DNA from 4 places in the Turicibacter sp. St.80E1 genome. Region 2 is predicted to be linked to each of the others. Evidence: a T-box and tRNA genes for the amino acid it is inferred to sense, from the RefSeq annotation. Region 2 holds a T-box; the other regions hold tRNA genes.
The links. The T-box of region 2 lies ahead of thrS (threonine--tRNA ligase). A T-box ahead of a tRNA ligase gene usually reads a tRNA of that ligase, here a tRNA-Thr.

Region 1 (5,363 bases), 690 kb from region 2:
AATACTACCTAGTGACCGATAGTGAACCAGTACCGTGAGGGAAAGGTGAAAAGAACCCCGGAAGGGGAGTGAAAGAGAACCTGAAACCGTGTGCCTACAACTAGTCAGAGCCCGTTAAAGGGTGATGGCGTGCCTTTTGTAGAATGAACCGGCGAGTTACGATATCGTGCAAGGTTAAGTTGAAGAGACGGAGCCGAAGCGAAAGCGAGTCTGAATAGGGCGAGGAGTACGATGTTGTAGACCCGAAACCGTGTGAGCTAGCCATGAGCAGGCTGAAGGTCAGGTAACACTGACTGGAGGGCCGAACCAGGGCACGTTGAAAAGTGCTTGGATGACTTGTGGCTAGGGGTGAAATTCCAATCGAACACGGATATAGCTGGTTCTCTCCGAAATAGCTTTAGGGCTAGCCTCGATAAGAGTCTACTGGAGGTAGAGCACTGAATGGGTGATGGCCCCACCTCGGGGTACTGATCTCAATCAAACTCCGAATGCCAGATAGATATGATCGGGAGTCAGACTGTGGGTGATAAGGTCCATGGTCAAAAGGGAAAGAGCCCAGACCGCCAGCTAAGGCCCCCAAGTGTCCGTTAAGTGGAAAAGGATGTGGAGATGCACAGACAACTAGGAGGTTGGCTTAGAAGCAGCCATCCTTTAAAGAGTGCGTAATAGCTCACTAGTCGAGTGACTCTGCGCCGAAAATGTACCGGGGCTAAACGGACCGCCGAAGCTGCGGATTGACACGAAGTGTCAGTGGTAGGAGAGCGTTCTAACAGCACAGAAGCAGTACCGGAAGGAGCTGTGGAGCGGTTAGAAGTGAGAATGCCGGTGTGAGTAGCGAAAGATAGGTGAGAATCCTATCCATCGAAAGCCTAAGGTTTCCAGGGGAAGGCTCGTCCGCCCTGGGTAAGTCGGGACCTAAGGTGAGGCCGAAAGGCGTAGCCGATGGACAACAGGTAGAGATTCCTGTACCACTTAATAAACTGAAGGAGTGACGGAGAAGGCTAAGTTGAGCGTGTGAATGGATTCACGTGTAAGCAGTGAGGTGGTCATGTAGGCAAATCCGCATGGCGAAACATTGAGCTGTGATGCCGAAAGCCCGCAAGGGTGAAGTCAGCTGATGTCACGCTTCCAAGAAAAGCTTCTAGGGATAATTTATTAGGTGCCCGTACCGATAACCGACACAGGTAGGCGAGGAGAGAATCCTAAGATGAGCGAGAGAACTCTTGTTAAGGAACTCGGCAAAATGACCCCGTAACTTCGGGAGAAGGGGTGCTTGTGAAAGCAAGCCGCAGTGAAAAGGCCCAGGCGACTGTTTATCAAAAACACAGGTCTCTGCTAAACCGCAAGGTGATGTATAGGGGCTGACGCCTGCCCGGTGCTGGAAGGTTAAGAGGAGAGGTTAGCGCAAGCGAAGCTTTGAATTGAAGCCCCAGTAAACGGCGGCCGTAACTATAACGGTCCTAAGGTAGCGAAATTCCTTGTCGGGTAAGTTCCGACCCGCACGAAAGGCGTAACGATCTGGGCGCTGTCTCAACAAGAGACTCGGTGAAATCATAGTACCTGTGAAGATGCAGGTTACCCGCGACAGGACGGAAAGACCCCGTGGAGCTTTACTGTAGCTTGATATTGAGCACTGGTGACACATGTACAGGATAGGTAGGAGACGAAGAGACCAGGACGCCAGTCTTGGAGGAGTCGCTGTTGGGATACTACCCTTGTGTTACTGGGGTTCTAACCCGTGGCCATGAGCTGGTCAGGGGACAGTGTCAGGTGGGCAGTTTGACTGGGGCGGTCGCCTCCCAAAGAGTAACGGAGGCGCCCAAAGGTTCCCTCAGAATGGTTGGAAATCATTCGAAGAGTGTAAAGGCAGAAGGGAGCTTGACTGCGAGACCTACAAGTCGAGCAGGGACGAAAGTCGGGCTTAGTGATCCGGCGGTACCGAATGGAAGGGCCGTCGCTCAACGGATAAAAGCTACCCCGGGGATAACAGGCTGATCTCCCCCAAGAGTTCACATCGACGGGGAGGTTTGGCACCTCGATGTCGGCTCATCGCATCCTGGGGCTGTAGTCGGTCCCAAGGGTTGGGCTGTTCGCCCATTAAAGCGGTACGCGAGCTGGGTTCAGAACGTCGTGAGACAGTTCGGTCCCTATCCGTCGTGGGCGTAGGAAATTTGAGAGGAGCTGTCCTTAGTACGAGAGGACCGGGATGGACACACCGCTGGTGTACCAGTTGTTCTGCCAGGAGCATAGCTGGGTAGCTACGTGTGGAAGGGATAAACGCTGAAAGCATCTAAGCGTGAAGCCCCCCTCAAGATGAGATTTCCCATTCGAAAGAAGTAAGATCCCTTGAAGACGACGAGGTAGATAGGTCAGGAGTGGAAGTTTGGTGACAGATGAAGCGGACTGATACTAATCGATCGAGGACTTAACTAAATAGGAAAGGCAAAAACGAGCGGTTATCACAGGCAGAAAGTGAAAAGAACTGAGGAATCACGAAGGTGATGAACAGTTATTGAACTTTACCACTGTGATGCGAGAGTTGCCGGACAAGAAGAAGTAAGCAGAAGATATCTAGTTTTGTGAGATTGATAAGATCTGACAGAAGGTCTAGTGATAAGGGCAAGGAGGGCACACCTGTTCCCATACCGAACACAGAAGTTAAGCTCCTTAGCGCCGAGGGTAGTACGCAAGTGCGAGAGTAGGACGTCGCTAGGCCATAAATAAAAAGCCTCAATAGCTCAGTTGGTTAGAGCACTTGACTGTTAATCAAGGGGTCCTAGGTTCGAGTCCTAGTTGGGGCGCCATTAAAAAATGGCCCGTTGGTGAAGCGGTTTAACACACATGCCTTTCACGCATGCATACACGGGTTCGAATCCCGTACGGGTCACCATTAAAAATAAAAGTGGAGGATTAGCTCAGCTGGGAGAGCATCTGCCTTACAAGCAGAGGGTCGGCGGTTCGAGCCCGTCATCCTCCACCATAAAGAGCCGGAATAGCTCAATTGGTAGAGCAACTGACTTGTAATCAGTAGGTTGCGGGTTCAAGTCCTGCTTCCGGCACCATATAATAAAAGAATACGGTGGGGTAGCGAAGTGGCTAAACGCGGCGGACTGTAAATCCGCTCTCTGAGAGTTCGGCGGTTCGAATCCGTCCCCCACCACCACTTAAGAATGGGCTATAGCCAAGCGGTAAGGCAACGGACTTTGACTCCGTCATGCGCTGGTTCGAATCCAGCTAGCCCAGCCAATGATGTCCTGCTAGCTCAGTTGGTAGAGCATCTGACTTTTAATCAGAGGGTCAGAGGTTCGAGTCCTCTGCAGGACACCATTTTTTTAACTGAAAAAGAACACATAAAGCATAGATAAAAAGCCTGGGTGGCGGAACTGGTAGACGCACAGGACTTAAAATCCTGCGGGTGGTGACACCCGTGCCGGTTCGATTCCGGCCCTAGGCACCAACTAAATAGCGCCCATAGCTCAATTGGATAGAGCGTTTGACTACGGATCAAAAGGTTAGGGGTTCGACTCCTCTTGGGCGCGCCATAAAAAACGGGAAGTGGCTCAGCTTGGTAGAGCACCTGGTTTGGGACCAGGGGGTCGCAGGTTCGAATCCTGTCTTCCCGACCATTAAAAAATAAAAAGAGAATGGGGACTTAGCTCAGCTGGGAGAGCGCCTGCCTTGCACGCAGGAGGTCAGGGGTTCGATCCCCCTAGTCTCCACCAAAAAGAATTGATCTTTGAAAACTAGATATCTTCTGAAGAAGAAAAGTTAAGTAATAAAGGGCGCACGGAGGATGCCTAGGCACTAGGAGTCGAAGAAGGACGCGACAAACGGCGAAACGCCTCGGGGAGCTGTAAGTAAGCAAAGAGCCGGGGATATCCGAATGGGGAAACCCGCTAGTGGTCATACGCTAGCACCGTATGGTGAATCAATAGCCATAGAGGAGACAGACCCAGGGAACTGAAACATCTAAGTACCTGGAGGAAAAGAAAGAAACATCGATTCCCCAAGTAGCGGCGAGCGAACAGGGAGGAGCCCAAACCGGAGTAATCCGGGGTAGAAGGACCTTCAGAAATGACTGAACATGATAGCCGAATGGTCTGGGAAGGCCAACCGGAGAGGGTGAGAGTCCCGTAGGTGAAATTGTGTGAAGCAGGGAAGGGATCCTGAGTACGGCGGGACACGAGAAATCCCGTCGGAAGCAACGAGGACCATCTCGTAAGGCTAAATACTACCTAGTGACCGATAGTGAACCAGTACCGTGAGGGAAAGGTGAAAAGAACCCCGGAAGGGGAGTGAAAGAGAACCTGAAACCGTGTGCCTACAACTAGTCAGAGCCCGTTAAAGGGTGATGGCGTGCCTTTTGTAGAATGAACCGGCGAGTTACGATATCGTGCAAGGTTAAGTTGAAGAGACGGAGCCGAAGCGAAAGCGAGTCTGAATAGGGCGAGGAGTACGATGTTGTAGACCCGAAACCGTGTGAGCTAGCCATGAGCAGGCTGAAGGTCAGGTAACACTGACTGGAGGGCCGAACCAGGGCACGTTGAAAAGTGCTTGGATGACTTGTGGCTAGGGGTGAAATTCCAATCGAACACGGATATAGCTGGTTCTCTCCGAAATAGCTTTAGGGCTAGCCTCGATAAGAGTCTACTGGAGGTAGAGCACTGAATGGGTGATGGCCCCACCTCGGGGTACTGATCTCAATCAAACTCCGAATGCCAGATAGATATGATCGGGAGTCAGACTGTGGGTGATAAGGTCCATGGTCAAAAGGGAAAGAGCCCAGACCGCCAGCTAAGGCCCCCAAGTGTCCGTTAAGTGGAAAAGGATGTGGAGATGCACAGACAACTAGGAGGTTGGCTTAGAAGCAGCCATCCTTTAAAGAGTGCGTAATAGCTCACTAGTCGAGTGACTCTGCGCCGAAAATGTACCGGGGCTAAACGGACCGCCGAAGCTGCGGATTGACACGAAGTGTCAGTGGTAGGAGAGCGTTCTAACAGCACAGAAGCAGTACCGGAAGGAGCTGTGGAGCGGTTAGAAGTGAGAATGCCGGTGTGAGTAGCGAAAGATAGGTGAGAATCCTATCCATCGAAAGCCTAAGGTTTCCAGGGGAAGGCTCGTCCGCCCTGGGTAAGTCGGGACCTAAGGTGAGGCCGAAAGGCGTAGCCGATGGACAACAGGTAGAGATTCCTGTACCACTTAATAAACTGAAGGAGTGACGGAGAAGGCTAAGTTGAGCGTGTGAATGGATTCACGTGTAAGCAGTGAGGTGGTCATGTAGGCAAATCCGCATGGCGAAACATTGAGCTGTGATGCCGAAAGCCCGCAAGGGTGAAGTCAGCTGATGTCACGCTTCCAAGAAA
Region 2 (5,363 bases):
AATACACTTGCTGACCGAGTTGTTTCAGGTAAGAATACTCAATTCCTGTTTCCACTGGAAACTCCTCATAGTTTTTTACCCTTCCTTGATCGTCCGTTGTCACTAAGACGGAGTTGTTATACGGATCTTGACTTACAATATATTTCGCACTAAACTCAGTGGCCGAATCCGATGGACCCCCCTGCTTCATCTGATGAAAGACATAGGAAGCAAGTACAATAAAAATAAGTAAGCCACCCAATTGTAACACTCTTTTTCTCATATTAATCCCCTTTTTTCATTATTTTACCTTCTGATAGAAAAATACATTATCATCCCATAAAATCTGATACGGAGTGACACCTACAATACCTGATGGAATCGGAAAGCTTGTTTTAGCATTCCCTACATTATAACCAGCCGCCAACCACGCCTTGTATACTAATTTTGAACAGTACCAAGCATTTGTGCTAGATAGTGTAGTTTTAATTGCATATGGTTTTCCTATTTGTTGCCTTGCATAATTCACAGCTGTTTTATACTTCGCTTGAGTTGCCCCGCCCACGTATAACTCATCCGTGTTATATTTTGCCCAAAACGACTTATATCTATTTTTACTAGCCACCCCGAAGTCTGGGTGCGCTTCGATCACATAATTGGTTGTAAAATCAGCAATACCCGCATGACCATGGTTCCACTCTACATATACCCCTCCTGTCTTAGGCCATCTCCACGAAAAGGTCTTATCCATACTAATTAAGATATCACCATAATTAGTCCAGTCTGCCCTAGCTGTATAATTTACACTATTAGGGACTAAGCTATCCTTTTTCATTTCTGTAATAGCATCAATCTCCTCTCTATTTAAATCCGCTATAACTTCTAAGACATTTCTAGTAGCATCTTGCCTTTCATCCTCGGGTAACTTATCAATAATAGGTTGATTCAAATCCCTAATTTGTTGTGAATAGGTTTTTAAATCACTTGAACGCATAAGAAAATCTTCAGGCATTATTACCTCATAGTCTGATTTTGCAAAAACACCCTCTGCATTTGCTAATGACATACTTGTAGCCATAAATAGGCCAATAATAACTTTGCTAGTTACTTTCATATAAACTCTCATCTCCTTAATAGTTATTAAATTAATCCCCTATAAAATTTCAGATCAATTCCTCTACAATTTTACAAAAAAACTTTTTTCTGTCAATATACCACAAAAAAATACATTTATGGAATTTATGCTTTTAATAATATTTATGACAAATAATCCCTTTCTCTTTCAACGACAAAAAAACACTTAAACGCCATTAAGCCTTTAAGTGTTTTTTTATTTCATCACATGGATCAATTATTCAGGTAGATAATTTTTACGTTCTGCAATTTCATCTACTAAGAAATGGATAAATTCTTTTAATGGTAATGTTGTTGTTTTTTGTTCTCCAAAGCGGCGGAATGTCACTTCTTTATTCGCAACCTCTTTATCTCCTAAAACAATAGACATTGGAACCTTTTTAGTTTGTGATTCACGGATTTTATATCCCATTTTTTCTTCACGATCGTCTAATTCGAAGCGAACTTTATATTTACGTAACTCTTTCGCTACTTCTTGCGCATACTCTAAATGATATTGGTTATTTACTGGAATCACAGTGACTTGTGTTGGTGCTAACCATAATGGGAATGCCCCTTTATAAGTTTCAATTAAGTAGGCCATAAAACGTTCATATGTTCCGATTAATCCACGGTGCATAACGACAGGACGCACTTTTTCTCCTGTTTCAGAAACGTATGTTAAATCAAAACGTTCTGGTAATAAGAAGTCTAACTGAATAGTTGACATAGTGATATCATGTCCTAATGCTGTTTTAATTTGAATATCTAATTTAGGACCGTAGAAGGCTGCTTCTCCTTCCGCTTCAATAAACGGAATATTATTTTCAACTAATGTTTCACGTAACATTGATTCTGCTGTTTCCCACATTTGATCATCATCAAAATACTTTTCTTTATTTTGAGGGTCACGAAGTGACAGACGATAATAGTTAATTTCCACTCCGAAATCTTTGATTACTCGGTGAATTAACTCTAAGCAGCGTGAGAACTCTTCCTTAATTTGATCGGGACGAACAAATAAGTGAGAATCTGTTAATGTCATCGCACGAACACGTTCAAGACCTGTTAACGCACCTGAAGCTTCAAAACGGTGTTGAATAACTTGCTCAGCATAGCGAATTGGTAAATCACGATATGAACGTAATTTTGTTTTATAAACCATCATATGATGCGGACAAGACATTGGACGTAACACAAGTTCTTCATTATCCATCTCCATTGGAACAAACATATCTTCTTTATAGTGTGACCAGTGTCCTGATGTACGATATAGATCAACTGATCCAAGAACCGGTGTCGCTACGTGTTGATATCCGTATTCTTCCTCTAAATCGATAATGTAACGTTCAATTTGTTGGCGAACTTTCATTCCGTTTGGTAACCAAATAGGTAATCCCTGTCCAACTAATGGACTGAATGTAAATAATTCTAATTCACGTCCGATTTTTTTATGATCGCGCTCTTTACGCTCTTCTAAAATACGTAAATGTTCAGCTAATTGATCTTTTGTATTCGCAGCTGCCCCATAAATACGTGTTAACATTTTATTATCGCTGTCTCCACGCCAATAAGCACCAGCCACATTTAATAATTTAAAGAATTTAATATCTTTTGTATTTGCAACGTGAACCCCACTACATAAGTCAGTGAAATCACCTTCTGAATAAGTAGTAATCACTTCGTTAGCTGGAATAGCGTCAATTAATTCTAATTTATATTCATCGTTTGCAAATAACGCTTTTGCTTCCTCACGGCTTAATTCATGACGAACGATGGGTAAGGCTTCAGAAGAAATTTTGTGCATCATCTTTTCAATAGCCGCTAAATCCGCCTCTGTGATTTTTGCTTCTGTATCAATATCATAGTAGAACCCATCTTCAATCGCTGGACCTACCCCAAATTTTGCATCTGGATATAAACGTTTAACAGCTGCCGCCATTAAATGCGCCGCTGAATGGTTGATAATTTCCCATGCTTCCGGACGATCATTTGTAATTAATTCAATTTTGGCATCTGTTTCAATCGGACGAGTGAAGTCATATAAATGTCCGTTCACCTTTGCAGCCACGCATCGTTTGCGTAATCCTGGTGAAATAGATTGTGCAATCGCCTCAGCAGTTACTCCTTTATCAAATTGTTTTACATTTCCATCAGGGAAAGTAATGTTAATCATAATATTTCCTCCTTTTTGTATCTTTTGATAACGGGAGCGATTATTTTGACAATAAAAAAAATCGCTCCTAATCTTTACAAGTAGGAACGATTAAAATCGCGGTACCATCCTAATTCCGATAAGTTAATTCTTATCAGCAACTTAATTTCGCTTTAACGCAGCAAACGGGAATCTTTTTCAAGTCCAGTTCAAAGGGAGTAATTTAATAAGCGTTCTTAGTAACCTTTCAGCTAATAGTCACTTCTCTAAAAAGACGTTTTTATTAAACCGTATCCTTTTCAAAACCTTTAATATTTATTTATATTATATCACTGAGTCATATTATAATGCATGATTTTTTTAAAATCAAGAAAAAATCTGATGATTTCATCGTTTTTGTCGATAGTTTGTTCCTGCAATTTTAACGGGGACGGTTAAGGCCTTAATTCGTTCTAACACACGTGCTCCTTTAATCTCTTCGACTTCACCTTTTTGCGTATATGAATAGTGATGCTGCAATTGTTGGTAGTCTAGATTAGAACTAAAGAAGGTTGGTAGCCCCTGATGCATGCGATAATTCAAAATGCGTCCAAGGACTTCATCCCTCATCCAACTCGTCATTGACTCACTTCCAATATCATCAAGCATGAGAATCTCAATCTCTTTGAGTTGCTCAATCTTATCGTAAGCACCATTCGTTTCACTATTAAAGCCTGATTTAATTTCAGCAATAAGTTCCGGAAAGTAAACGAGCCCACAAACAATTCCTCGTTGCGATAAAATATTAGCTATTGCACTTAACATATACGTTTTTCCTGTCCCAAACGGTCCATATAAATAAAGACCTCTTCCCTTTTTGGTCGACATATATTCGTTAATAAATAACGTCGCTTTTTCATAAAATTCCACCCGTTCAGGGTCCATAATAAATCTTTCGAAATTAGCGTTTAAAATGTCTGATGGCATATGAAAACTTTTAATATTTTCTAAATGACGTTGATTTAAAGCATATTGGCACGGCGTATATGACACCTTTAACTGTTTATGGACCGGCTTTAACATCGGATAATGCCCCTTTACCGGTTGGCAACAGTGATCAATCCCTTTACATCCCTGACACTTCTCTTTATTTCTTAAAAACTCATCTAAATCAGAAATATAACTCGAAATTAATGAAAGTTCAATTTCATCGCCATACTGGCTTAACGCTTCTTTAATCGATGGATCATCAATAATTTCACGATAGGCCTCCTGAGCATTTTTAGGTTTTGCCATTAACTCCCCAATCCGTTGCATCTTGCTCACCCTTTCTTATTTAAAAGTTGATTTTGTAATTCTTTCATACGTTCAATTTTTTGAAGGTCATCATCTGACAATGATTTTTTGTCTTCCTGAGTGGCCCCCTGCTCTTTTAACCAATCTGGAACTTGCTCTTTTCTAACGACACGCGTTGGTTTTGCATAAACTTTATTCGCGGCCGGAACAGTTTTTTCAAGTTCCCTTTTATGTTTCGCCTTCAACGTTGCCTTAACTTGAGCAATCGCCTTTTCCGTCGTGTCAATTTCCTTACGTTGCCACTCACCTGCAATTTTTTCCACGAGTTGTTTTGGCAAACGACCATCTGAAATATTTAGCACATAGTCAATTAAAACATTGACGACCCCGGCAGCCATCTGTTGATCAACGACTAACCATTCAACTAATTGGCGGTCCGCTGGAACGGGTTCCTTCTGATGTTGCTTAAAGCGTAAAAATTCTAGTGGATGTTGAGAAAGAACAAGCAAGAGTTGCTTTTCCTTAGACAATTGCTCTTGTTCCGGGGTGTGTGATAAATTTTCGGGATTCACTTGAGGAACCTCTACAACTTCTACAGGTTTCCCCTTATTTAAAAACTGAAAATACTGTTTAGCCTGTTTTCTAAAAAGCTCTAAGTTAACAAAGCCATCTGTATCTAAAGCATCAAAAATAAGTCTTGCCAACTCGTGCTCATCTAATTTATATAAAAATGCAATTCGATTAATTTGATCGAGTAACTTTTGAGAAACCATTGTCTCATCCATCCCAAATTGGTGCAACAAAGAAAATAACAGCTCTTTATCAAAGGATAATTCTAGCG
Region 3 (5,363 bases), 350 kb from region 2:
TAAATCTAGCGCGTCTGCCAATTCCGCCACACCCGCATTATGAATGGTGTCCTGCAGAGGACTCGAACCTCTGACCCTCTGATTAAAAGTCAGATGCTCTACCAACTGAGCTAGCAGGACTTTTATGGTGGAGGATGACGGGCTCGAACCGCCGACCCTCTGCTTGTAAGGCAGATGCTCTCCCAGCTGAGCTAATCCTCCATCATGGTGGCTTGGGACGGAATCGAACCGCCGACACAAGGATTTTCAGTCCTTTGCTCTACCGACTGAGCTACCAAGCCTTTTATTTATTATTTAAATGGCGGTCCAGACGGGAATCGAACCCGCGATCTCCTGCGTGACAGGCAGGCATGTTAACCGCTACACCACTGGACCTTTTGGTTGCGGGGACAGGACTTGAACCTGCGACCTTCGGGTTATGAGCCCGACGAGCTACCAACTGCTCCACCCCGCGATGTTTATTTATTTTAATATGGCGGAGGAAGAGGGATTCGAACCCCCGCGACGCTTTCACGCCCTGTCGGTTTTCAAGACCGATCCCTTCAGCCGGACTTGGGTATTCCTCCGAATAATGTATGAAAAGTGGTGGACCCTGTAGGACTCGAACCTACGACCGATCGGTTATGAGCCGATAGCTCTAACCAACTGAGCTAAGGGTCCGGTCCTATTTTTGGTAGCGGAGGAGGGACTCGAACCCCCAACCTCACGGGTATGAACCGTACGCTCTAGCCAGTTGAGCTACTCCGCCATGATACTAACATGATACTTATTTAATTGGTGGAGACTAGGGGGATCGAACCCCTGACCTCCTGCGTGCAAGGCAGGCGCTCTCCCAGCTGAGCTAAGTCCCCATTCTCTTTTTCTTTTTTAATGGTCGGGAAGACAGGATTCGAACCTGCGACCCCCTGGTCCCAAACCAGGTGCTCTACCAAGCTGAGCCACTTCCCGTTTTTTATGGCGCGCCCAAGAGGAGTCGAACCCCTAACCTTTTGATCCGTAGTCAAACGCTCTATCCAATTGAGCTATGGGCGCTATTTAGTTGGTGCCTAGGGCCGGAATCGAACCGGCACGGGTGTCACCACCCGCAGGATTTTAAGTCCTGTGCGTCTACCAGTTCCGCCACCCAGGCATATCGTTATTTCAGGCACGCGCCTTTTTCAAAATGGTGTCCTGCAGAGGACTCGAACCTCTGACCCTCTGATTAAAAGTCAGATGCTCTACCAACTGAGCTAGCAGGACATCATTGGCTGGGCTAGCTGGATTCGAACCAGCGCATGACGGAGTCAAAGTCCGTTGCCTTACCGCTTGGCTATAGCCCATTCTTAAGTGGTGGTGGGGGACGGATTCGAACCGCCGAACTCTCAGAGAGCGGATTTACAGTCCGCCGCGTTTAGCCACTTCGCTACCCCACCGTATTCTTTTGTTATATGGTGCCGGAAGCAGGACTTGAACCCGCAACCTACTGATTACAAGTCAGTTGCTCTACCAATTGAGCTATTCCGGCTATTTATGGTGGAGGATGACGGACTCGAACCGCCGACCCTCTGCTTGTAAGGCAGATGCTCTCCCAGCTGAGCTAATCCTCCGCTTTTATCTTTAATGGTGACCCGTACGGGATTCGAACCCGTGTATGCATGCGTGAAAGGCATGGGTGTTAAACCGCTTCACCAACGGGCCATTTTTTAATGGCGCCCCAACTAGGACTCGAACCTAGGACCCCTTGATTAACAGTCAAGTGCTCTAACCAACTGAGCTATTGAGGCTTTTTATTTATGGCCTAGCGACGTCCTACTCTCGCACTTGCGTACTACCCTCGGCGCTAAGGAGCTTAACTTCTGTGTTCGGTATGGGAACAGGTGTGCCCTCCTTGCCCTTATCACTAGACCTTCTGTCAGATCTTATCAATCTCACAAAACTAGATATCTTCTGCTTACTTCCTCTTGTCCGGCAACTCTCGCATCACAGTGGTAAAGTTCAATAACTGTTCATCACCTTCGTGATTCCTCAGTTCTTTTCACTTTCTGCCTGTGATAACCGCTCGTTTTTGCCTTTCCTATTTAGTTAAGTCCTCGATCGATTAGTATCAGTCCGCTTCATCTGTCACCAAACTTCCACTCCTGACCTATCTACCTCGTCGTCTTCAAGGGATCTTACTTCTTTCGAATGGGAAATCTCATCTTGAGGGGGGCTTCACGCTTAGATGCTTTCAGCGTTTATCCCTTCCACACGTAGCTACCCAGCTATGCTCCTGGCAGAACAACTGGTACACCAGCGGTGTGTCCATCCCGGTCCTCTCGTACTAAGGACAGCTCCTCTCAAATTTCCTACGCCCACGACGGATAGGGACCGAACTGTCTCACGACGTTCTGAACCCAGCTCGCGTACCGCTTTAATGGGCGAACAGCCCAACCCTTGGGACCGACTACAGCCCCAGGATGCGATGAGCCGACATCGAGGTGCCAAACCTCCCCGTCGATGTGAACTCTTGGGGGAGATCAGCCTGTTATCCCCGGGGTAGCTTTTATCCGTTGAGCGACGGCCCTTCCATTCGGTACCGCCGGATCACTAAGCCCGACTTTCGTCCCTGCTCGACTTGTAGGTCTCGCAGTCAAGCTCCCTTCTGCCTTTACACTCTTCGAATGATTTCCAACCATTCTGAGGGAACCTTTGGGCGCCTCCGTTACTCTTTGGGAGGCGACCGCCCCAGTCAAACTGCCCACCTGACACTGTCCCCTGACCAGCTCATGGCCACGGGTTAGAACCCCAGTAACACAAGGGTAGTATCCCAACAGCGACTCCTCCAAGACTGGCGTCCTGGTCTCTTCGTCTCCTACCTATCCTGTACATGTGTCACCAGTGCTCAATATCAAGCTACAGTAAAGCTCCACGGGGTCTTTCCGTCCTGTCGCGGGTAACCTGCATCTTCACAGGTACTATGATTTCACCGAGTCTCTTGTTGAGACAGCGCCCAGATCGTTACGCCTTTCGTGCGGGTCGGAACTTACCCGACAAGGAATTTCGCTACCTTAGGACCGTTATAGTTACGGCCGCCGTTTACTGGGGCTTCAATTCAAAGCTTCGCTTGCGCTAACCTCTCCTCTTAACCTTCCAGCACCGGGCAGGCGTCAGCCCCTATACATCACCTTGCGGTTTAGCAGAGACCTGTGTTTTTGATAAACAGTCGCCTGGGCCTTTTCACTGCGGCTTGCTTTCACAAGCACCCCTTCTCCCGAAGTTACGGGGTCATTTTGCCGAGTTCCTTAACAAGAGTTCTCTCGCTCATCTTAGGATTCTCTCCTCGCCTACCTGTGTCGGTTATCGGTACGGGCACCTAATAAATTATCCCTAGAAGCTTTTCTTGGAAGCGTGACATCAGCTGACTTCACCCTTGCGGGCTTTCGGCATCACAGCTCAATGTTTCGCCATGCGGATTTGCCTACATGACCACCTCACTGCTTACACGTGAATCCATTCACACGCTCAACTTAGCCTTCTCCGTCACTCCTTCAGTTTATTAAGTGGTACAGGAATCTCTACCTGTTGTCCATCGGCTACGCCTTTCGGCCTCACCTTAGGTCCCGACTTACCCAGGGCGGACGAGCCTTCCCCTGGAAACCTTAGGCTTTCGATGGATAGGATTCTCACCTATCTTTCGCTACTCACACCGGCATTCTCACTTCTAACCGCTCCACAGCTCCTTCCGGTACTGCTTCTCCGCTGTTAGAACGCTCTCCTACCACTGACACTTCGTGTCAATCCGCAGCTTCGGCGGTCCGTTTAGCCCCGGTACATTTTCGGCGCAGAGTCACTCGACTAGTGAGCTATTACGCACTCTTTAAAGGATGGCTGCTTCTAAGCCAACCTCCTAGTTGTCTGTGCATCTCCACATCCTTTTCCACTTAACGGACACTTGGGGGCCTTAGCTGGCGGTCTGGGCTCTTTCCCTTTTGACCATGGACCTTATCACCCACAGTCTGACTCCCGATCATATCTATCTGGCATTCGGAGTTTGATTGAGATCAGTACCCCGAGGTGGGGCCATCACCCATTCAGTGCTCTACCTCCAGTAGACTCTTATCGAGGCTAGCCCTAAAGCTATTTCGGAGAGAACCAGCTATATCCGTGTTCGATTGGAATTTCACCCCTAGCCACAAGTCATCCAAGCACTTTTCAACGTGCCCTGGTTCGGCCCTCCAGTCAGTGTTACCTGACCTTCAGCCTGCTCATGGCTAGCTCACACGGTTTCGGGTCTACAACATCGTACTCCTCGCCCTATTCAGACTCGCTTTCGCTTCGGCTCCGTCTCTTCAACTTAACCTTGCACGATATCGTAACTCGCCGGTTCATTCTACAAAAGGCACGCCATCACCCTTTAACGGGCTCTGACTAGTTGTAGGCACACGGTTTCAGGTTCTCTTTCACTCCCCTTCCGGGGTTCTTTTCACCTTTCCCTCACGGTACTGGTTCACTATCGGTCACTAGGTAGTATTTAGCCTTACGAGATGGTCCTCGTTGCTTCCGACGGGATTTCTCGTGTCCCGCCGTACTCAGGATCCCTTCCCTGCTTCACACAATTTCACCTACGGGACTCTCACCCCCTCCGGTTGGCCTTCCCAGACCATTCGGCTATCATGTTCAGTCATTTCTGAAGGTCCTTCTACCCCGGATTACTCCGGTTTGGGCTCCTCCCTGTTCGCTCGCCGCTACTTGGGGAATCGATGTTTCTTTCTTTTCCTCCAGGTACTTAGATGTTTCAGTTCCCTGGGTCTGTCTCCTCTATGGCTATTGATTCACCATACGGTGCTAGCGTATGACCACTAGCGGGTTTCCCCATTCGGATATCCCCGGCTCTTTGCTTACTTACAGCTCCCCGAGGCGTTTCGCCGTTTGTCGCGTCCTTCTTCGACTCCTAGTGCCTAGGCATCCTCCGTGCGCCCTTTATTACTTAACTTTTCTTCTTCAGAAGATATCTAGTTTTCAAAGATCAATTCTAGGAAAATCGAAATTCTCCCAAAACTAAACAGAACGTCTCTTTCTCCATAGAAAGGAGGTGATCCATCCCCACCTTCCGGTAGGGATACCTTGTTACGACTTCACCCCAATCATCTACCCCACCTTAGGCAGCTCCCTCCTTGCGGTTAGGCCACTGACTTCGGGTGTTGTAAACTCTCGTGGTGTGACGGGCGGTGTGTACAAGACCCGGGAACGTATTCACCGCGACATTCTGATTCGCGATTACTAGCGATTCCAACTTCATGTAGGCGAGTTGCAGCCTACAATCCGAACTGAGATTGGCTTTATGAGGTTTGCTCCACGTCACCGCTTCGCTTCTCTTTGTACCAACCATTGTAGCACGTGTGTAG
Region 4 (5,363 bases), 720 kb from region 2:
TCTTACTTCTTTCGAATGGGAAATCTCATCTTGAGGGGGGCTTCACGCTTAGATGCTTTCAGCGTTTATCCCTTCCACACGTAGCTACCCAGCTATGCTCCTGGCAGAACAACTGGTACACCAGCGGTGTGTCCATCCCGGTCCTCTCGTACTAAGGACAGCTCCTCTCAAATTTCCTACGCCCACGACGGATAGGGACCGAACTGTCTCACGACGTTCTGAACCCAGCTCGCGTACCGCTTTAATGGGCGAACAGCCCAACCCTTGGGACCGACTACAGCCCCAGGATGCGATGAGCCGACATCGAGGTGCCAAACCTCCCCGTCGATGTGAACTCTTGGGGGAGATCAGCCTGTTATCCCCGGGGTAGCTTTTATCCGTTGAGCGACGGCCCTTCCATTCGGTACCGCCGGATCACTAAGCCCGACTTTCGTCCCTGCTCGACTTGTTGGTCTCGCAGTCAAGCTCCCTTCTGCCTTTACACTCTTCGAATGATTTCCAACCATTCTGAGGGAACCTTTGGGCGCCTCCGTTACTCTTTGGGAGGCGACCGCCCCAGTCAAACTGCCCACCTGACACTGTCCCCTGACCAGCTCATGGCCACGGGTTAGAACCCCAGTAACACAAGGGTAGTATCCCAACAGCGACTCCTCCAAGACTGGCGTCCTGGTCTCTTCGTCTCCTACCTATCCTGTACATGTGTCACCAGTGCTCAATATCAAGCTACAGTAAAGCTCCACGGGGTCTTTCCGTCCTGTCGCGGGTAACCTGCATCTTCACAGGTACTATGATTTCACCGAGTCTCTTGTTGAGACAGCGCCCAGATCGTTACGCCTTTCGTGCGGGTCGGAACTTACCCGACAAGGAATTTCGCTACCTTAGGACCGTTATAGTTACGGCCGCCGTTTACTGGGGCTTCAATTCAAAGCTTCGCTTGCGCTAACCTCTCCTCTTAACCTTCCAGCACCGGGCAGGCGTCAGCCCCTATACATCACCTTGCGGTTTAGCAGAGACCTGTGTTTTTGATAAACAGTCGCCTGGGCCTTTTCACTGCGGCTTGCTTTCACAAGCACCCCTTCTCCCGAAGTTACGGGGTCATTTTGCCGAGTTCCTTAACAAGAGTTCTCTCGCTCATCTTAGGATTCTCTCCTCGCCTACCTGTGTCGGTTATCGGTACGGGCACCTAATAAATTATCCCTAGAAGCTTTTCTTGGAAGCGTGACATCAGCTGACTTCACCCTTGCGGGCTTTCGGCATCACAGCTCAATGTTTCGCCATGCGGATTTGCCTACATGACCACCTCACTGCTTACACGTGAATCCATTCACACGCTCAACTTAGCCTTCTCCGTCACTCCTTCAGTTTATTAAGTGGTACAGGAATCTCTACCTGTTGTCCATCGGCTACGCCTTTCGGCCTCACCTTAGGTCCCGACTTACCCAGGGCGGACGAGCCTTCCCCTGGAAACCTTAGGCTTTCGATGGATAGGATTCTCACCTATCTTTCGCTACTCACACCGGCATTCTCACTTCTAACCGCTCCACAGCTCCTTCCGGTACTGCTTCTCCGCTGTTAGAACGCTCTCCTACCACTGACACTTCGTGTCAATCCGCAGCTTCGGCGGTCCGTTTAGCCCCGGTACATTTTCGGCGCAGAGTCACTCGACTAGTGAGCTATTACGCACTCTTTAAAGGATGGCTGCTTCTAAGCCAACCTCCTAGTTGTCTGTGCATCTCCACATCCTTTTCCACTTAACGGACACTTGGGGGCCTTAGCTGGCGGTCTGGGCTCTTTCCCTTTTGACCATGGACCTTATCACCCACAGTCTGACTCCCGATTATATCTATCTGGCATTCGGAGTTTGATTGAGATCAGTACCCCGAGGTGGGGCCATCACCCATTCAGTGCTCTACCTCCAGTAGACTCTTATCGAGGCTAGCCCTAAAGCTATTTCGGAGAGAACCAGCTATATCCGTGTTCGATTGGAATTTCACCCCTAGCCACAAGTCATCCAAGCACTTTTCAACGTGCCCTGGTTCGGCCCTCCAGTCAGTGTTACCTGACCTTCAGCCTGCTCATGGCTAGCTCACACGGTTTCGGGTCTACAACATCGTACTCCTCGCCCTATTCAGACTCGCTTTCGCTTCGGCTCCGTCTCTTCAACTTAACCTTGCACGATATCGTAACTCGCCGGTTCATTCTACAAAAGGCACGCCATCACCCTTTAACGGGCTCTGACTAGTTGTAGGCACACGGTTTCAGGTTCTCTTTCACTCCCCTTCCGGGGTTCTTTTCACCTTTCCCTCACGGTACTGGTTCACTATCGGTCACTAGGTAGTATTTAGCCTTACGAGATGGTCCTCGTTGCTTCCGACGGGATTTCTCGTGTCCCGCCGTACTCAGGATCCCTTCCCTGCTTCACACAATTTCACCTACGGGACTCTCACCCTCTCCGGTTGGCCTTCCCAGACCATTCGGCTATCATGTTCAGTCATTTCTGAAGGTCCTTCTACCCCGGATTACTCCGGTTTGGGCTCCTCCCTGTTCGCTCGCCGCTACTTGGGGAATCGATGTTTCTTTCTTTTCCTCCAGGTACTTAGATGTTTCAGTTCCCTGGGTCTGTCTCCTCTATGGCTATTGATTCACCATACGGTGCTAGCGTATGACCACTAGCGGGTTTCCCCATTCGGATATCCCCGGCTCTTTGCTTACTTACAGCTCCCCGAGGCGTTTCGCCGTTTGTCGCGTCCTTCTTCGACTCCTAGTGCCTAGGCATCCTCCGTGCGCCCTTTATTACTTAACTTTTCTTCTTCAGAAGATATCTAGTTTTCAAAGATCAATTCTTTTTGGTGGAGACTAGGGGGATCGAACCCCTGACCTCCTGCGTGCAAGGCAGGCGCTCTCCCAGCTGAGCTAAGTCCCCATTCTCTTTTTCTTTTTTAATGGTCGGGAAGACAGGATTCGAACCTGCGACCCCCTGGTCCCAAACCAGGTGCTCTACCAAGCTGAGCCACTTCCCGTTTTTTATGGCGCGCCCAAGAGGAGTCGAACCCCTAACCTTTTGATCCGTAGTCAAACGCTCTATCCAATTGAGCTATGGGCGCTATTTAGTTGGTGCCTAGGGCCGGAATCGAACCGGCACGGGTGTCACCACCCGCAGGATTTTAAGTCCTGTGCGTCTACCAGTTCCGCCACCCAGGCTTTTTATCTATGCTTTATGTACTCTTTTTCAGTTAAAAAAATGGTGTCCTGCAGAGGACTCGAACCTCTGACCCTCTGATTAAAAGTCAGATGCTCTACCAACTGAGCTAGCAGGACATCATTGGCTGGGCTAGCTGGATTCGAACCAGCGCATGACGGAGTCAAAGTCCGTTGCCTTACCGCTTGGCTATAGCCCATTCTTAAGTGGTGGTGGGGGACGGATTCGAACCGCCGAACTCTCAGAGAGCGGATTTACAGTCCGCCGCGTTTAGCCACTTCGCTACCCCACCGTATTCTTTTATTATATGGTGCCGGAAGCAGGACTTGAACCCGCAACCTACTGATTACAAGTCAGTTGCTCTACCAATTGAGCTATTCCGGCTCTTTATTAAATTGGTGCCTAGGGCCGGAATCGAACCGGCACGGGTGTCACCACCCGCAGGATTTTAAGTCCTGTGCGTCTACCAGTTCCGCCACCCAGGCACATTACTATCTAATTGGAGGCGCCAATCGGATTTGAACCGATGATCAGGGAGTTGCAGTCCCACGCCTTACCACTTGGCTATGGCGCCTAATCATATAAGATATGGGGCGACTGATGGGAATCGAACCCACGAATGTCGGAGCCACAATCCGATGCGTTAACCACTTCGCCACAATCGCCATGGCAGGGGTGACAGGAATCGAACCCACACTAACGGTTTTGGAGACCGCTGTTCTACCGTTAAACTACACCCCTATTTATAATGGTGCCGGAAGCAGGACTTGAACCCGCAACCTACTGATTACAAGTCAGTTGCTCTACCAATTGAGCTATTCCGGCTCTTTATGGTGGAGGATGACGGGCTCGAACCGCCGACCCTCTGCTTGTAAGGCAGATGCTCTCCCAGCTGAGCTAATCCTCCACTTTTATCTTTAATGGTGACCCGTACGGGATTCGAACCCGTGTATGCATGCGTGAAAGGCATGTGTGTTAAACCGCTTCACCAACGGGCCATTTTTTAATGGCGCCCCAACTAGGACTCGAACCTAGGACCCCTTGATTAACAGTCAAGTGCTCTAACCAACTGAGCTATTGAGGCTTTTTATTTATGGCCTAGCGACGTCCTACTCTCGCACTTGCGTACTACCCTCGGCGCTAAGGAGCTTAACTTCTGTGTTCGGTATGGGAACAGGTGTGCCCTCCTTGCCCTTATCACTAGACCTTCTGTCAGATTTCATCAATCTCACAAAACTAGATATCTTCTGCTTACTTCTTCTTGTCCGGCAACTCTCGCATCACAGTGGTAAAGTTCAATAACTGTTCATCACCTTCGTGATTCCTCAGTTCTTTTCACTTTCTGCCTGTGATAACCGCTCGTTTTTGCCTTTCCTATTTAGTTAAGTCCTCGATCGATTAGTATCAGTCCGCTTCATCTGTCACCAAACTTCCACTCCTGACCTATCTACCTCGTCGTCTTCAAGGGATCTTACTTCTTTCGAATGGGAAATCTCATCTTGAGGGGGGCTTCACGCTTAGATGCTTTCAGCGTTTATCCCTTCCACACGTAGCTACCCAGCTATGCTCCTGGCAGAACAACTGGTACACCAGCGGTGTGTCCATCCCGGTCCTCTCGTACTAAGGACAGCTCCTCTCAAATTTCCTACGCCCACGACGGATAGGGACCGAACTGTCTCACGACGTTCTGAACCCAGCTCGCGTACCGCTTTAATGGGCGAACAGCCCAACCCTTGGGACCGACTACAGCCCCAGGATGCGATGAGCCGACATCGAGGTGCCAAACCTCCCCGTCGATGTGAACTCTTGGGGGAGATCAGCCTGTTATCCCCGGGGTAGCTTTTATCCGTTGAGCGACGGCCCTTCCATTCGGTACCGCCGGATCACTAAGCCCGACTTTCGTCCCTGCTCGACTTGTTGGTCTCGCAGTCAAGCTCCCTTCTGCCTTTACACTCTTCGAATGATTTCCAACCATTCTGAGGGAACCTTTGGGCGCCTCCGTTACTCTTTGGGAGGCGACCGCCCCAGTCAAACTGCCCACCTGACACTGTCCCCTGACCAGCTCATGGCCACGGGTTAGAACCCCAGTAACACAAGGGTAGTATCCCAACAGCGACTCCTCCAAGACTGGCGTCCTGGTCTCTTCGTCTCCTACCTATCCTGT

Region 1: it has a tRNA-Thr gene. The T-box ahead of thrS (threonine--tRNA ligase) is inferred to sense a tRNA for this amino acid. The anticodon was not compared.
Region 3: it has a tRNA-Thr gene. The T-box ahead of thrS (threonine--tRNA ligase) is inferred to sense a tRNA for this amino acid. The anticodon was not compared.
Region 4: it has a tRNA-Thr gene. The T-box ahead of thrS (threonine--tRNA ligase) is inferred to sense a tRNA for this amino acid. The anticodon was not compared.

Annotation. Positions count from the first base shown of each region.
Region 1 is NZ_AP039386.1:2,337,773-2,343,135, reverse strand. It holds rRNA gene AC6I0I_RS11355 (23S ribosomal RNA) at 1-2,433, shown strand, start outside; rRNA gene rrf (5S ribosomal RNA) at 2,607-2,715, shown strand; tRNA gene AC6I0I_RS11345 (tRNA-Asn) at 2,728-2,804, shown strand; tRNA gene AC6I0I_RS11340 (tRNA-Glu) at 2,814-2,890, shown strand; tRNA gene AC6I0I_RS11335 (tRNA-Val) at 2,905-2,980, shown strand; tRNA gene AC6I0I_RS11330 (tRNA-Thr) at 2,987-3,062, shown strand; tRNA gene AC6I0I_RS11325 (tRNA-Tyr) at 3,079-3,163, shown strand; tRNA gene AC6I0I_RS11320 (tRNA-Gln) at 3,172-3,246, shown strand; tRNA gene AC6I0I_RS11315 (tRNA-Lys) at 3,252-3,327, shown strand; tRNA gene AC6I0I_RS11310 (tRNA-Leu) at 3,369-3,457, shown strand; tRNA gene AC6I0I_RS11305 (tRNA-Arg) at 3,466-3,542, shown strand; tRNA gene AC6I0I_RS11300 (tRNA-Pro) at 3,550-3,626, shown strand; tRNA gene AC6I0I_RS11295 (tRNA-Ala) at 3,647-3,722, shown strand; rRNA gene AC6I0I_RS11290 (23S ribosomal RNA) at 3,767-5,363, shown strand, end outside.
Region 2 is NZ_AP039386.1:661,260-666,622, reverse strand. It holds gene AC6I0I_RS03075 (hypothetical protein) at 1-262, opposite strand, end outside; gene AC6I0I_RS03070 (YiiX/YebB-like N1pC/P60 family cysteine hydrolase) at 281-1,093, opposite strand; gene thrS (threonine--tRNA ligase) at 1,331-3,268, opposite strand; T-box leader at 3,348-3,559, opposite strand; gene dnaI (primosomal protein DnaI) at 3,635-4,543, opposite strand; gene AC6I0I_RS03055 (replication initiation and membrane attachment family protein) at 4,549-5,363, opposite strand, start outside.
Region 3 is NZ_AP039386.1:306,953-312,315, reverse strand. It holds tRNA gene AC6I0I_RS01525 (tRNA-Leu) at 1-36, opposite strand, end outside; tRNA gene AC6I0I_RS01520 (tRNA-Lys) at 45-120, opposite strand; tRNA gene AC6I0I_RS01515 (tRNA-Val) at 126-201, opposite strand; tRNA gene AC6I0I_RS01510 (tRNA-Phe) at 206-281, opposite strand; tRNA gene AC6I0I_RS01505 (tRNA-Asp) at 300-375, opposite strand; tRNA gene AC6I0I_RS01500 (tRNA-Met) at 379-454, opposite strand; tRNA gene AC6I0I_RS01495 (tRNA-Ser) at 474-566, opposite strand; tRNA gene AC6I0I_RS01490 (tRNA-Ile) at 584-660, opposite strand; tRNA gene AC6I0I_RS01485 (tRNA-Met) at 672-748, opposite strand; tRNA gene AC6I0I_RS01480 (tRNA-Ala) at 776-851, opposite strand; tRNA gene AC6I0I_RS01475 (tRNA-Pro) at 872-948, opposite strand; tRNA gene AC6I0I_RS01470 (tRNA-Arg) at 956-1,032, opposite strand; tRNA gene AC6I0I_RS01465 (tRNA-Leu) at 1,041-1,129, opposite strand; tRNA gene AC6I0I_RS01460 (tRNA-Lys) at 1,164-1,239, opposite strand; tRNA gene AC6I0I_RS01455 (tRNA-Gln) at 1,245-1,319, opposite strand; tRNA gene AC6I0I_RS01450 (tRNA-Tyr) at 1,328-1,412, opposite strand; tRNA gene AC6I0I_RS01445 (tRNA-Thr) at 1,429-1,504, opposite strand; tRNA gene AC6I0I_RS01440 (tRNA-Val) at 1,511-1,586, opposite strand; tRNA gene AC6I0I_RS01435 (tRNA-Glu) at 1,601-1,677, opposite strand; tRNA gene AC6I0I_RS01430 (tRNA-Asn) at 1,687-1,763, opposite strand; rRNA gene rrf (5S ribosomal RNA) at 1,776-1,884, opposite strand; rRNA gene AC6I0I_RS01420 (23S ribosomal RNA) at 2,058-4,951, opposite strand; rRNA gene AC6I0I_RS01415 (16S ribosomal RNA) at 5,044-5,363, opposite strand, start outside.
Region 4 is NZ_AP039386.1:2,309,486-2,314,848, forward strand. It holds rRNA gene AC6I0I_RS11100 (23S ribosomal RNA) at 1-2,803, opposite strand, end outside; tRNA gene AC6I0I_RS11105 (tRNA-Ala) at 2,848-2,923, opposite strand; tRNA gene AC6I0I_RS11110 (tRNA-Pro) at 2,944-3,020, opposite strand; tRNA gene AC6I0I_RS11115 (tRNA-Arg) at 3,028-3,104, opposite strand; tRNA gene AC6I0I_RS11120 (tRNA-Leu) at 3,113-3,201, opposite strand; tRNA gene AC6I0I_RS11125 (tRNA-Lys) at 3,243-3,318, opposite strand; tRNA gene AC6I0I_RS11130 (tRNA-Gln) at 3,324-3,398, opposite strand; tRNA gene AC6I0I_RS11135 (tRNA-Tyr) at 3,407-3,491, opposite strand; tRNA gene AC6I0I_RS11140 (tRNA-Thr) at 3,508-3,583, opposite strand; tRNA gene AC6I0I_RS11145 (tRNA-Leu) at 3,596-3,684, opposite strand; tRNA gene AC6I0I_RS11150 (tRNA-Cys) at 3,700-3,773, opposite strand; tRNA gene AC6I0I_RS11155 (tRNA-His) at 3,789-3,864, opposite strand; tRNA gene AC6I0I_RS11160 (tRNA-Trp) at 3,867-3,940, opposite strand; tRNA gene AC6I0I_RS11165 (tRNA-Thr) at 3,949-4,024, opposite strand; tRNA gene AC6I0I_RS11170 (tRNA-Val) at 4,031-4,106, opposite strand; tRNA gene AC6I0I_RS11175 (tRNA-Glu) at 4,121-4,197, opposite strand; tRNA gene AC6I0I_RS11180 (tRNA-Asn) at 4,207-4,283, opposite strand; rRNA gene rrf (5S ribosomal RNA) at 4,296-4,404, opposite strand; rRNA gene AC6I0I_RS11190 (23S ribosomal RNA) at 4,578-5,363, opposite strand, start outside.